4 regions of the Mesorhizobium sp. B2-1-3 genome follow, and region 4 is predicted to be linked to each of the others. Evidence: riboswitches for the same ligand, from Rfam matches in the RefSeq annotation. Region 4 holds a riboswitch; each other region holds the start of a gene.

Region 1 (3,565 bases), on a different contig from region 4:
GCCTGTTCGAAGCTCATCGCCTTGACGTCTTCGTTGATTTCACCAGCCATCATTCATCCTTTCATCAGTCGCCCGACATGGGCGGCGACCGAAAATGCCAATCCTTGCAGATCGTAGCCGCCCTCGAGCAGGCTGACGAGCCGGTTGGCGCTGTGGCGCGCCGCGCGCTGCATGAGTTGGCCGGTCGCCCAGTCGAAATCATCCTCGGTCAGGTTGATCTCGGCCAGCGGATCGCGATGATGCGCGTCGAAGCCGGCCGAAATGATGATCAGGTCGGGTGCAAAATTGTCGAGCGAGGGCAGCACGCGCGACAGGAAGGCATCGCGGAACGCCTCGCTGCCGGTCTGCGGCGCAAGCGGCGCGTTGACGATGTTGCCGGCGCCGGTTTCGTTCTTTGCTCCGGTGCCGGGGTAGAGCGGCATCTGGTGCGTCGAGCAATAAAGCACGGACGGATCGTCCCAGAAAACATCCTGCGTGCCGTTGCCGTGATGCACGTCCCAGTCGACGATGGCGACGCGTTCGATATCGTGTTTGCGCTGTGCATAACGTGCGGCGATGGCCGCCGTGTTGAACAGGCAGAAGCCCATCGCCGTCGCTTTCTCCGCATGATGGCCGGGCGGCCGGGCGGCGACGAAAACGTTGTCTGCCCTGCCGGCAAAGACGTCGTCGACGGCGGCGTTGGCGGCGCCGATCGCGGTGATCGCCGCTTGCCAGCTCTTCGGGCTGGCCGTTGTGTCGGCATCTATGCGGGCGATGCCCGTATCGGGAATGGCGGCGCGTACCCGCTCGACGAAATCCTCGGGATGCGCGTAGAGAATGGTGGCCTCGTCGCCTTGTGGCGCCTCGAGGCGATCGAGCGCGGCAAAAGCCTCGTCGTCGAGCACGCGCTCGATTGCGCGCAAGCGGTCCGGCCGCTCCGGATGGCCGGGTGGCGTGATGTGCTCGAGGAAGATCGGATGGGTGTAGAGACGAGTGGCCATGCTCCCTATCTAGTGCCCTGGCGCGGCGATGGCCATGCGTTGCGGCCTGATGGTTGGGGAAAATCGCGCTTGCGTCCGTTCGCGTCGCCGCGGGGATTGGCGGCGCAGGGGCTTCGTCGTAAAGTCCCGGCCACTGCCTGGTGCCCGCCGCGAGCGGGAGAATCGGGAACACGGTTTGATACCGTGGCGTGCCCAACGCTGTAAGGGGGACCGCGCCGGTAAATGCCACTGTCGATGACGGGAAGGCGCCGGATGCGGGTTGATCCCGAGCCAGAAGACCGGCCTGGCAGGCATCGTCATCCGCATGGTCAGGCGGACGGCAGTTGATTGCAATCGCAAGGGGACAAGCGATGCCGGACAATATGACCATCCCCGTGGGTGACGGATTCGACCAGATGGCGCGCGATGCGGTCTACCGCGCCATGTTCACGCGGCGCGATGTCCGCAGCCATTTTACATCAGAGGCCGTCGACGACGAGGTCTTGGCGCGGCTGCTGCTTGCCGCCCATCACGCGCCATCGGTCGGCTTCATGCAGCCATGGAATTTCATCGTCATTCGTGGCACCGAACGACGGGAACAGGTGCGCGACCTGTTCCTCGCGGCGCGCGAGCAGGAATTGCCGGCGATCGAGGAAGAGCGGCGGGCGCTCTACCGCAAGCTCAAGCTGGAAGGCATCTGCGAAAGCGCGCTCAATATCTGTATCACCTGCGACCGCCGACGCTCACAGGGTTCGCCGCTGGGACGCTGGCACAATCCCGAGATGGATCTCTACAGCACGGTCTGCGCGGTGCAGAATTTCTGGCTGGCGGCGCGCGCCGAAGGCGTCGGCGTTGGCTGGGTCAGCATTATCGAGGCGCAGGCGTTGAAAGGCCTTCTGTCGATTCCCGAGCATGTGACGCCGGTGGCCTATCTCTGTGTCGGCCGTGTCTCGGAGTTCGCGCCGAAACCGGACCTCGAAACACATGGCTGGGGGCGGCGGCTGCCGCTGCCCGAGCTGATCATGAGCGAGACGTTTTGCGGACAGGGCGAAGTTCCGCTCAAATCAACGATCGCACGCCTCAAGGCGGCAACATGCGAAAAGTCTGACAAACCCTTGATTTGATTTCGGATACGGCATGCGCAGCGCGCTGCCGGCGGCCTGCCGTCGTCAGGCGGCTCCGGCATCCTTCCTCAACAATCCTTCGAGCAGTTGCTTGAATGCCGCCACCACGGTCTTCGACGTCGCTTCCGGGTCGTTCGAATTGGCGATCCGCTGCGCCGCCTGGCTGCTCGCCCCGTTGATCAGCCGTGCCGCGGTCTCGGGGTCTACGCCCGGGACAACCACCCCGTCGCCCTGCAGCGTCGTCAGGTGATCGGTCATCGACGCGACGCAGGCATTGGCGTTCGGCCATTGCGCGGGATCCCCCAGCACGGCCGGACCGTCCCGAAACATGATGCGCTGGATTTCCGGCTCCAGCGCCATTTCGATGTAGCTCGTGCATTCGTCGACGAAGCTTTGCCAGCGGGTCGGTGCTTTCGCTGCAACCTCATTCACCCGTGCCGCCATCTCGGCGTCTATCTCGGCGATAACCGCCTGCAAAAGCCCCTTCTTGTCCCCGAAATGATGATAGAGCGCACCGCGCGTCAGCCCTGCCGATGCGGTGAAATCATCCATCGATGCCTCGGCATAACCGATCGTTCCGAACGCATGCCGGGCCGCGGCAATCAATTTGGCGCGCGTTTCGGCGATCATTTCCCTGCGGGGCTTGTGCATCTCTTCTGGCCTTATCCACATACGTCACGTATGCCAATTGACATACGCGACGTATGATCTATTTAGTGTTCATACGCATCGTATGTAATTTCCGAATCGCCTTTTGTCGAGGAACGGACCATGCAGAACCCCTATTCCGAGATCTTTCGAGCCCCTGGCGCCAAGGGCTTTGCCGCTGCAGGCTTCATGGCGCGCCTGCCGATCGCCATGGCGCCGATCGGCATCGTGGCGATGCTGTCGCAGACGCGTGGCGAATACTGGCTGGCGGGTGCCGTCTCGGCGACATTCGCGCTGGCCAACGCTTTCCTGGCGCCGCAGATCTCCAGGCTGGTCGACCGCCTCGGCCAGACATGGATCGTCGTGCCCACCACCATCATCTCCGTGCTGGCATTCCTGCTGCTGATTGCGTCGGCCAACCAGGATTGGCCGGTATGGACAATGTTCGTGTCGGCGCTGCTGGCAGCGGCCATGCCCAGCATGCCGGCAATGGTGCGCGCGCGCTGGACCGAGCTTTTTCGCGGCCGGCCGGAGATGAACACCGCCTTCGCCTTCGAATCGGCGGCCGACGAACTGGTCTATATCGCCGGCGCGGCGCTGTCGGTGGGCCTCAGTGCGGCGCTGTTTCCGGAAGCAGGCATGCTGGCGAGCACGTTGTTTCTCGCTTTGGGCTCGATAGCATTCATCCTGCAGCGATCGACCGAGCCGAAAGTGCGGCCGGTGGACCATGGTTCGACTGGCTCGGCAATCCGCCTGCGGCCGGTACAGATCATCACCTTCACCCTGATCTTCATCGGCGCGACCTTCGCGACGACGGAAGTGAGCACCGTGGCG
Region 2 (3,380 bases), on a different contig from region 4:
GATTTCGCTCCAAAGCGTGTCGCATCGAAATGGGCTCATGCGACGCGCTTTAAGCGGCGTTGCAGACCGCCGAGCGCCGTCGGTCACGCCTCGATATCAAGCGCCGAAAGCGGCTTGGAGCAGCAGGCGAGAATGAAGCCGTCCTCGATCTCGTGATCGAGGATGCCGCCATTGTGGCTCATCTCGACCTCGCCCGAGAGCTTCTTGACCTTGCAGGTTCCGCACAGGCCGAATTCGCACGCGGCGGGGATTCTGACTCCCGAGGCGCGCGCCGTCTGCAGCACCGTCTGGCCGGCGACGCATGCGGCATCGACGTCCGAAATCGAGAACCGGATCGGCGTCGCGGCTTCGACAGGAATGGCTGCGCCGTCTCCGGTCGGCGAGGCGAACGGCGCCGGGATTTCCTCCACCAGCGGCGCTGCAAAGCTCTCCTGATGGTATCTCGCCATGTCGAAGCCGGCGGCTTCGAGCATGCCGCGCACGGCACGCATGAAGGGGTCGGGGCCGCAGCAGAAGATTTCGCGCTCTCGGAAATCGGGCGCCAAAAGCGGCAGCCGGATGGCGTCGATGCGGCCCATATGGCCGAACCAGCCTTCCCGGCTCGACCGCTCCTCGATCATGAAACCGAGCGACAGGCCGGGCATGCGGCTGCCGAGCAATTCCAGCTCCTTGCGGAAGATGATCTCTTCGGGGCGGCGGGCGCAGTTGACGAAGCCGACATCGGTCCATGGCGCGCAGTCATTCAGCCAGCGCAGCATCGACATCATCGGCGTCACGCCGGAGCCGGCCGAGATGAACAGATATTTGGCCGCCGGGTGGCTGTGCAGCGAAAAGTCTCCGGCCGGCCCATACGCCTTGACGTGCGAACCAGGCCTCAAATGGTCGAACATCCAGCGTGTGCCGGTGCTGCCGGCCTGCGCCTTCACCGTCACCGCGATCGAGAATGGCCGTGAAGGCGAAGACGACAGCGTGTAGGTGCGCATCAGCAACCCATCCGCTGTCGGCAGTTCCAGCGTCACGAACTGGCCCGGCTTGTAGCGGAACCAGGTCTGGTTGTCGGAGCGGAAGGTGAAGGTCTTTACATCAGGCGCCTCGTCGCTCACGCCGATCACTTCCAGCACCTGGAGCCTGTCGTTCCAGGGCGCCATCTGATCGAGATGGCGATAGAGGCCGAGATCCGTCATCGCATTCATCCCTTACCTCTCAAGCAACGCTGCGCAGGGCCGGCCGGCCGTCTTCGGCGAGGCGCGGACCGATGAAACGCGCGTACCAGTCGACGAACTGGATGACGCCGCCTTCGTGCAGTTCGGAATAGGGGCCGGGTTCATAGGCCGGCGACAGGATGCCGAAGGCGTTTTCCTCGACGATGCGACGATCCTGGCCGTTGGTCTCGGTCCAGACATGGGTGAGTTCGGCAAGGTCGTAGTCGACGCCCTCGACCGCGTCCCTGTGAACCAGCCATTTGGTCGTCACCGCGGTCTCGGTGGCGCTGATCGGCAGCACGCGGAACGTGACGGCGTGGTCGCCAAGGATGTGGTTCCAGGTCGTCGGATAGTGATAGAGCAGCAAGGAGCCGATGCGGTCGGTGGCAACGCCGTCGGACAGGTTCTTCTTGACCGCGCGTTTTCCCGTCATCGTATAACTGACGGCATCGCGCAGCAGCGGCGCGCGGGTGGCACGGTACTGTCCGGCCGGGTCGATGCGGAACCTGCTCGGCAGGCCGGCCGCCTCGCACTTGGCCCAGTGCGACAGCATCTCCGGGTCGCTGTCGGCGTCTTGCACGCCAGTCACGGTCGGCGCCTCCGGGAAGGTCTTGCAGAGCTCCGGATGGTTGCCGGCGCAATGATAGCATTCGCGGTTGTTTTCCCAGACCAGCTTCCAATTGCCCTTCTCGACGATGGTGCTCTCGAAGGCGACCTTTGCTTCGCGCAGCCGATGCGGCAGCAAATAGGGTTCGATCATCGTCCGCATCGGCGCGAAATCCGCCGGCTCGTCGGCGAGGCAAATGAAGATGTAGCCGCCGACGCTTTCGCAGGCGACCGGCTTCAGGCCGAACTGGCTCTTGTCGAAACCCTCGGCCATCTGCCTGGCGAACAGCAGCCTGCCGTCCAGTTCATAGGTCCACTGATGGTAGGGGCAGACGAGCTTCGCCGCCGTGCCCTTGTCTGTGTTGCAGACGCGGCTGCCGCGATGGCGGCAAGAATTGTGGAAGGCGTTGATGTTGCCCTTCTGGTCACGCACCAGCACCACAGGATAGTCGCCGATCTGCACGGTGATGAAGCTGCCGGGCCGGGGCAGTTCGCAATCATGGCCGATGAACAGCCAGTCGCGGTACCAGATCAGCTCCATGTCGAGCTTGAAGTAGTCGGGATCGGTATAGAAGGGCTGCTCGAGCGAGAAGCCGTCCCTGCGGTCTTGCAGCCGTTTCAGCATGTCGTTGCGCGCATCCATGTCCTGTCCTCGCATTGAAGTCCTGTCCTCGCATCGAAGGACTGAACGGAGGGGAGAGAGGAAGGATCAAGCCGCGCGCCGGCTTGCGCCGGACATGCACCATCCGCCTCTTGACCGCCCGCCGCGATCAGTCGAGTCCAACATCTCGGGCTGGTTTCCGGGCTCTGGAGCTGTCCTTGCGGACTGTCGCGACACCTTCCCAGGCCTTTGCCCAGTGGTCTCCCGTTGCGACCTGAACTCCACCACCGTTGCGGGGGCAGCGCCGGATTCTGACCGGCTTCCCAATTCTCCGCCTCGTCGTCACGCGGCGGCACCTGAGATGGCAGGATCTAACCATGATCGCCGACTTGTCGTCGGCATGAAAACGACATCGCATCCATGCCGCGCGACACGCATTGGAAACGGCGCGGCCGCCGTTGCAGGGCAGAAAGCCTCAGGTCGCCGCCTCGGATTCCGTCTCGTGGCGGAGGCAAAAAAGGTTAACGGTTTCGAAAAGTGACTGTTAGCGCCCTCTAAAATCGAACCGAACGGTTCGTTTCTGTTGACGATGCGTGCAGGACGGTGTGAACACTGGGCCTTCGACACAGTTGGTGATCGCGCGACGCGTTTGCATAACCAACTGATAGTAAACAGAAAAAAACGAATGTTGAAGGCTCTGGCACAATTTCAAGTGGTGGAAACTTGGTCCACACGGAAAAACTTCGTGATTGGAAATGGCGGTATGGCTTTCCCACATCGGGGCTGTCCGAACGACGCGATTTCCTCCCAAGACACGCCGCTAGACGGACGGAAAAATACTGGAGTATCAAAAAATGAAAAAGATCATTCTCACTGCCGCCGCCCTTCTGGCTGTTTCCGGCAGCGCCTTCGCTAGTAGCGACCATTATGGTTCGAATGCCCCTGCGGCCACCGCCGTCGACAGCTCGTAC
Region 3 (3,565 bases), on a different contig from region 4:
CCGAATCCGACGATGTTGTCGATGTCGGTGGCGGCGAGCGCGTCGGGCGCGAACAGCCATTCGGCGGTCAATTCGGTCTGCTCGGGGCCAAGCGGCACCAGCCGTACGGACCTGACATAGTCGACGTGGCCGACGATGAACATCGAGGGCAGGCTGGTGGCGTAGGTCTGGCCGGCGGCGTGCTCGGCCGGCGTCAGGCCCGAAAAGACCGGCCCATGCGCCTGGCCGTCACGTGACCATGTTTCGGCACCCGCCCGCAGCCCGCCGGAAAATTCCGGCGCGTCATTGTCGGCATGGCGGGTCCATTCGGGGTCGTCATGCCGGCCCATCAGGCCGCGGCCGTAGATCGGCACCAGCCGCGACAGGTCCTTGTGGACGCCGGGGCAATGCAGGCATTCGTTGAAGTTTTCCCAGAAGATCTTCCAGTTGCAGTTCATCACCTTGCGCAGCACATGGCCCGATACCAGCGATTCCAGCGGCCAGTTGCCGAGATCGCCGGAGGCCGGGTCGAAGGATGAGTGCGCCGAGCCGGCGGCATCTTCCGCGAGATTGACGAAGACGAAGCCGCGCCAGACCGACAGCGCGACGCGATAGAGCGGATGGTCCGCCTTGTCGAAACCTTCGGGCAGCGTTTTCGATGGCACGCGCACGAGCTCGCCGCGCAGCGAATAGGACCATGCGTGGTAGGGGCAGGTGATCAGCCGCGCCTTCAGCCGCCCCTCGCGTTCCTGGCAAAGCTGCGAGCCGCGATGCCGGCAGGTGTTGTGGAAGGCGCGCAGTTCGCCGGTATCGTCACGCAGCACGACGATCTCCTGGCTGCCGACACGGAAGGTGCGGAAAGCCAGCGGTTGGGCGAGATCAGCTTCACGGCAGACGAGCAGCCAGTTCCTGTACCAGATGGCGTCGAGGTCGCGCTGGTAGGCCGCCGCATCCCAATAGGCCGAGGACGGCAATGTCGGCTCGGCCCGGGTGAGGCCGTTATAGGGGGCGTGCTGGCTCTGGACGGGCTGCATGGCTGGCCTCCTGTGAGGATGGCAGCCGACACCCGGCCACGGAAATTGTCAATTGCAGCGGAGCAAGCGGCCGGACGGCGCTAAAGCGCTTGTCGCCGTCGGAATTTTGGTTTGCCGGATGCGGCGATTTTCCCTATAGTCACCTTCGTCGTCGGTTCCGATTGGAGCCAAGAGGGAATGCGGTGCGGGCAGATTTGTTGCCCAATGCCGTGGCTGCCCCCGCAACTGTGTGCGGTAGTCCTCTCCATATGCCACTGAAGATTTTCTTCGGGAAGGTGGGGAAGGGCGCTGATCCGCGAGCCAGGAGACCTGCCGGCGACAGGAAACTGACTTCGATGCCCTCGGGTGGAGGGTGAAAGGACAAGACATGAATACCGCTTCCGTCTCCCTCGGCGCCTCCATCTCCTCGCAGTCGCGCCTCCTGCAGCTCGCGCTCGCGGCGCTGCTCGGCGTTTTCGTCGTAGGCTTTGTCGGTTTCTCGCATATCGACGCGGTCCACAATGCCGCGCACGACTATCGCCACTCGATGGCGTTTCCCTGCCACTGATAGGGATTTGACATCATGAACCTGTTTCGCAACGTCGTGTTCATCGCGGCGATCGCAGGGCTCGTGGCCGGTGTCGTTCTCGCCTGCATGCAGGCCTATGCCACCGTGCCGTTGATCCTGAAGGCGGAAGTCTACGAACAGGCCGGCGGCGGCCACCACCACGACCATACCGCACCGGCCCCGACCGACAACAACGCCATGAACTCTGCCGCCCCGGCGGGCAATGCCATGAGCTCCGCCGCGCCGGCAGCCGCTGAAGCTGTTCCGGCTGAAGAGGAAGGCTGGGCGCCGGCCGACGGCTTCGAGCGTTTCGCTTTCAGCGTGCTTGCCAACATCGTCACCGGCATCGGCTTCGCGCTGGTCCTGGTCGCGGTTTCGGAATTCGCCGGCGGCATCGGCAACTGGCGCCAGGGCGTGTTCTGGGGACTGGCCGGCTTTGCCGTGTTCACGCTGGCGCCGGGCCTCGGCCTGCCGCCGGAACTGCCGGCCATGCCTGCCGCCGAGCTTCTGCCACGCCAGATCTGGTGGACGGCGACGGTGGCGGCGACGGCGATCGGCCTTGCCCTGATCGCCTTCCGCAAATCACTGCCGCTGGCGATTCTGGGTGTGGTGTTGATCGTCGCGCCGCATATCGTCGGCGCGCCGCAGCCCGACAGTTTCGAGACGCCGATCCCGGAAGGCCTGCACCATCAGTTCGTGGTGGCGGTGACAGTGACGAACCTGGTGTTCTGGCTCGTGCTGGGCGCTGTCGTCGGCGTGGTGCGTGGACGCTTCACCGGCAGCGCGACGAGCCTGCGCGACAGCTTTGCCTGATCGCGGAAGACTGACCTTCATCATCGGCGGTGCGCGCTCCGGCAAGAGCGCGCACGCCGAAACGCTGATGACCGCCTTGCCTTCGCCATGGGCCTACATCGCCACGGCGCAACCTTATGACGACGAGATGCGGCAGCGCATCGCGTTGCACCGGTCGCGGCGCGGCGAGGGCTGGACGACCATCGATGCACCGCTAGACCTTGTCGGTGCACTCGAGGCCCTACCGGAGGACCAGCCGGTGCTTGTCGACTGCCTGACGCTCTGGCTGACCAATCACATGCTGGCCGATCATGATGTAGAGGCCGAATGTCGGCGGCTGGCTGACATGCTGTCGCGGCCGCGCGGACCCTGGTTCGTGGTATCCAACGAGGTCGGGCAAGGCATCGTGCCCGACAATGCGCTGGGGCGCCGGTTCCGCGACGCCGCCGGCCGGCTCAACCAGCAGGTCGCGGCGATTGCCGAGACCGTGCTTTTGATGGTGGCGGGGCTGCCGCTCAAGGTGAAGTGACATGACCGACATCGACGAAAAGGACGAAGAGCGCCACCGCGCCAAGATGGCCAAGCGCAAGGCGGTCCAAGACGCCGAGGTGGCGAGCAAGACGGTCGAAAAGGGGCTGCTGATCGTCAACACCGGCCCGGGCAAAGGCAAGACCACGGCTGCCTTTGGCCTGGCGCTGCGGATGCTCGGCTACGGCAAGCGCGTCGGCGTCGTCCAGTTCATCAAGGGCAAATGGCATACGGGTGAGAAGGAGGCCTTCGCCGCCTTCGGCGACCGCGTCGTCTGGCACGCGATGGGCGAGGGGTTCACCTGGGAGACACAGGATCTGAAGCGCGACATCGCGGCGGCCGAGGCCGCCTGGGCCAAGGCGCTGGAGCTGATGGCCGATCCGTCGATCAGTCTCGTCGTGCTCGACGAACTCAACATCGCGCTGCGCTACGAGTATCTCGATCTGGACAAGGTGGTTGTCGCGCTGAAAGCGCGCCGCGAGGGCCTGCATGTCGTCGTCACCGGTCGCAACGCCAAGCCGGCGCTGGTCGAGGCGGCCGACCTGGTGACCGAGATGGGGCTGACCAAGCACCATTTCGCGGCGGGCGTGAAGGCGCAGCAGGGGGTGGAGTTTTGAGAGCTGTTGTCCCCTTTTGTGGATGAGCATTCAAGTCTGGTCGCCAAACGCTTCCAGCAGGGCTCACT
Region 4 (3,565 bases):
CAGCGGGATCATCGTCGAACCATAGGCGATCGATAGCAGCGCGAGCGCGGCCATAGCCAACGCGGCCGCCGTCATGGCCAATACGAATGCCTTGTGCCGCAAAGTCATGTTCCCGGTTAAAACGCTTCCGGATGCATCGCCCTGGCAATCTTGCCGATCGCGTCGATATTGGCCGGCCCGGGTGTCAGTTCGGCATAGCGAAGCGCCACGAAGCGTTCGTTCCTGACCGCGTCCGTCTCCTTCATTGCCGGATGCGCTTTCAGGAAATCGAGCAGCTTCCGGTAGCCGCCGCCATCCTGATAGTCGAGCAGGATGAGGAATTGCGGATTGCGCGAGGCCACCGTCTCCCAATCCGTGTTGCCCCAGCTGGTGTCCATGTCGGCCATGATGTTGTCGCCGCCGGCCGCGGAAATCATGGCGTTGGGAATGGCGAACTTGCCTGATGTGAACGGCTTGTCCTCGCCGGAATCATAGAGGAACACGCGCGTTCCCCTGCGGGCGCCGACCTTGGCCGTGATTTCGGCGAGCTGCGCCTTCCAGCCGGAGACGAGCTTATCCGCTTCGGCCTCCTTGCCGAAGATCTTGCCCAGCTTCTCGACATCGCCATAGAGCAGGTCCATCGAAGCGGCGGGGCGGTTCTTGTCGAGATGGACGCAGCTTTCCGTCAGCACCAGGGTCTTGATGCCGTGTTGCGCCAGCGTATCGGGCGTCACCTCGCCGCCCGGCTTCATGCCGTAGTACCAACCGGCGAAGAAGAAGTCGGGCTCGACAGCGACCAGGTTTTCCAGCGTCGGATATTTGGGCGCCAGTTCCGGGATCGAGCCTTGCTCGGCCTTAAATTCGGGGCCGACCTTGTACCATCCGGTGATGCCGGTCAGGCCGACGATCGACGGCTGCAGCTTCAGGGCGAAGGCCATCTCGGCCATGTTGAGATCGTGAATGACAGCGCGCTTTGGAGGCGCGTCGAAGGTCAGCGACTTGCCGCAGCTGTCGACCGTCACCGGAAAGGCGAAGGCCGTAGAGGCCAGCAGGGAGAAGGCAAGAGATACGGCAAGGCGTTTCACGGATGTTGCTCCTTCGTTGCACGGGAATTGGATCTGCGCTCACGAAGATGGCGCGGCACGGTTCGGAACCTCGAACACCGTCAGCTCGCGGTCCTCCGTCGGGTGGCGCAACCTAAAGACGTCGACACCGAAGATCTCGCGGATCAGCTGCTGAGTGAGTGCTTCGCGTGGCGGCGCCAGCACATGCAACCGGCCATGGCTCATCACCGCGACCCTGGTGGCGAAAGGCGTCACCAGCGCCAGATCGTGCAGCACCGCGATCACGGTCATGCCGAGGCCTGCAACCAGTTCGAGCAACTCGCTGCGCGCCCGCGGGTCGAGATGGTTGGTCGGCTCGTCGAGGAACAGGATCTTCGGCTCCTGTGCGATGGCGCGGGCAAGCTGGGCGCGCTGGCGCTCGCCGCCCGACAGCGAGCCGATGGTGCGGCCAAGCAGCGGCAACAGCCCGGTCCGGCGCAGCGCCTCGACGACAATGTCGCGTTCCTCGCTCCTGTGCCTGCGGCCGGTATGCGGAACCCGGCCGAGCTCGACATAATCGATCACCGCCAGCCGTGGATCCGGTTGATCGGTCTGGCCGACGACGGCGATGTGCAGCGCCCGCTCGGCGGTCGAAATCCTGTCCAGCAGGCGGCCGGTGAGCTTCACTTCGCCCGAACTCGGCCGCAGCATGCCCGACAGCATGCGCAGCAATGTCGTCTTGCCGGCGCCGTTGGGACCGATGATGGCGAGACGGTCGCCCGCCGCCACCGAAAGGCTGACCGGATGCACCAGATGCAGGCCATCCGCCGCCGCGGCCAGGTCGCGGGCCTCGAGAAGCGGCGCGGTCATGGGCAATTCCTTGCAGGGCCTGCCGGAATACGGGCCAGCGTCTTGCTTGCCAATCCTGCCGGACGCTGGCCTGAATTCACCTCGGTGGCGATATCGCGGCAAAGCGTGCACACGATGATGCGATGCATGGGAATGCAGTGAATGCGATCGATGGAGCCGTCCAACTTCCGTCACTTTCAAAAATGGCGACGGAAGGAAGCTGGCTTGAACCGGTCGACAAGACCGAACCCCGCGTCTCCTCCCGGCACACCCCGTCCGGTCAACCCATGCAGATGGCAGGTCTCCTGGCTCGCGGGTCGTTGCGCCATCCTGCCTTCCCAGCCTTGCCGGCCAGTGGCTTCTCGGATTTTGCTCGCCGCTTACAGTTGCGGGGGCAGCCATGGCTTCGACCCGAAAATCGGGCCTCACCATGTTCCCTTTTCACCCCTCGCCTTGCGGCGCGGGGACCATCACGAGTCGCAGCCTAGGATGCAGGCAGCGTCGAGGCAAGGTCGATGCATGTTCTGTTATAACGATACAAACGTGTGGTCAATCACTATCGCGCGCCACCAGTTCCAGCGGCCAGACCTCGCGAATGATCTCTGGCCCTTTCGCGCCGGCGAAAGCCGGGAGCGAGGCGAGCAGGATTTCGCCGAGCCGCCGCCCCATCGGGTCAAGGCTCGGACGAAAGCCGGTCAGCGCCGGCGAGAAATAACGGCAGAGCGGCGTGTCGACGATGACGATCACCGCGACATCCTGCCCGGGCTTGATCCCCATTTCGGCGAGCGCTTTGCAGCCGCCGAGCGCCATCGAGTCGTTGTTGAAGATAATCGCGGTCGGCGGATCCTTCGACCGCATGACTTGCGGTGTCACCGCGTAGCCACCGGCTTCGTTGATAAAACCGTCCACAATCAGGCCGGGATCGACTTCGATGCCGTGCCGCCGCAGCGCCTTGCAATAACCCTCCAGAAACAGATAACCGAAATTCAGGTCAAGCGACGGCCGGATGGCGGCGATGCGGCGGTGGCCACGCGCAACCAGCCGGTCGACCGCATCGGCGCCCGCCTTCTCGAAATCCAGATCCAGAGAGGGATAGCTGTCGTCGCCGGACCGGCTTCGGCCGAGCGTCGCGAAGGGAAAGCCGGCCTTGCTCAGATAGTCGATGCGATCGTCCTCGCGCCGCGTCCAGGCCAGTACGACGGCATCGGCACGACGCGTCTCGACGACGCGGCGCAGCCGCTCCTGTTGATAATCCGCCGGCGCGCCCATGACGATGATCAGGTCCAGCCCGCACTCGGCCAATGTCGCTTGCAGTCCGGTGAGGAACGGAATGAAGAACGGCTCGCCATACTGCTGGTCGCCCGGATGCGGCTGCAGCATGAAAGCCACGGCATGGGTGGTGCCGCGGCGTAGGTTCCTGCCCGAGTGGTTCGGTGAATAATTGAGCTTCCGGGCCGCCTCGAGCACGCGCTGGCGTGTCTCGGCGTTCACGTCGGCGCGCCCGTTAAGCGCGCGCGAGACTGTACCGATCGAAATGTTCAGGTGCCGCGCAAGATCGTGAATGCTGGACGCCAAGACCTCCCCCTCCTGCTTCTGGCTAGCACCAGCCGGTCGTGCGGCCAAGGCGTTTCAGAGCCGACGGTACAAATCCGATTGACAATATATGCCATCGGGTGTGTCATCGTAAACGTTTA

The links. Region 4 has a riboswitch for cobalamin ahead of FJ973_RS18605 (ABC transporter ATP-binding protein). Riboswitches for the same ligand answer to the same signal wherever they lie in the genome.
Region 1: it holds a riboswitch for cobalamin, as region 4 does, so the genes downstream of both, bluB (5,6-dimethylbenzimidazole synthase) here and FJ973_RS18605 (ABC transporter ATP-binding protein) in region 4, are expected to answer to the same signal.
Region 2: it holds a riboswitch for cobalamin, as region 4 does, so the genes downstream of both, FJ973_RS30615 (aromatic ring-hydroxylating dioxygenase subunit alpha) here and FJ973_RS18605 (ABC transporter ATP-binding protein) in region 4, are expected to answer to the same signal.
Region 3: it holds a riboswitch for cobalamin, as region 4 does, so the genes downstream of both, FJ973_RS04950 (CbtB domain-containing protein) here and FJ973_RS18605 (ABC transporter ATP-binding protein) in region 4, are expected to answer to the same signal.

The regions. Positions count from the first base shown of each region.
Region 1 is NZ_VFWL01000019.1:32,633-36,197, forward strand. Features, by position in the region: gene FJ973_RS25230 (exodeoxyribonuclease VII small subunit) at 1-50, opposite strand, end outside; gene FJ973_RS25235 (histone deacetylase family protein) at 54-980, opposite strand; cobalamin riboswitch at 1,102-1,282, shown strand; gene bluB (5,6-dimethylbenzimidazole synthase) at 1,331-2,083, shown strand; gene FJ973_RS25245 (TetR/AcrR family transcriptional regulator) at 2,129-2,734, opposite strand; gene FJ973_RS25250 (MFS transporter) at 2,855-3,565, shown strand, end outside.
Region 2 is NZ_VFWL01000035.1:267-3,646, reverse strand. Features, by position in the region: gene FJ973_RS30620 (hybrid-cluster NAD(P)-dependent oxidoreductase) at 84-1,184, opposite strand; gene FJ973_RS30615 (aromatic ring-hydroxylating dioxygenase subunit alpha) at 1,204-2,451, opposite strand; cobalamin riboswitch at 2,582-2,784, opposite strand; gene FJ973_RS30610 (DUF680 domain-containing protein) at 3,264-3,380, shown strand, end outside.
Region 3 is NZ_VFWL01000002.1:83,716-87,280, forward strand. Features, by position in the region: gene FJ973_RS04945 (aromatic ring-hydroxylating dioxygenase subunit alpha) at 1-1,013, opposite strand, end outside; cobalamin riboswitch at 1,149-1,345, shown strand; gene FJ973_RS04950 (CbtB domain-containing protein) at 1,381-1,560, shown strand; gene FJ973_RS04955 (CbtA family protein) at 1,576-2,373, shown strand; gene cobU (bifunctional adenosylcobinamide kinase/adenosylcobinamide-phosphate guanylyltransferase) at 2,366-2,881, shown strand; gene cobO (cob(I)yrinic acid a,c-diamide adenosyltransferase) at 2,883-3,497, shown strand.
Region 4 is NZ_VFWL01000010.1:240,297-243,861, forward strand. Features, by position in the region: gene FJ973_RS18595 (iron ABC transporter permease) at 1-108, opposite strand, end outside; gene FJ973_RS18600 (ABC transporter substrate-binding protein) at 117-1,064, opposite strand; gene FJ973_RS18605 (ABC transporter ATP-binding protein) at 1,104-1,892, opposite strand; cobalamin riboswitch at 2,149-2,358, opposite strand; gene FJ973_RS18610 (LacI family DNA-binding transcriptional regulator) at 2,421-3,446, opposite strand.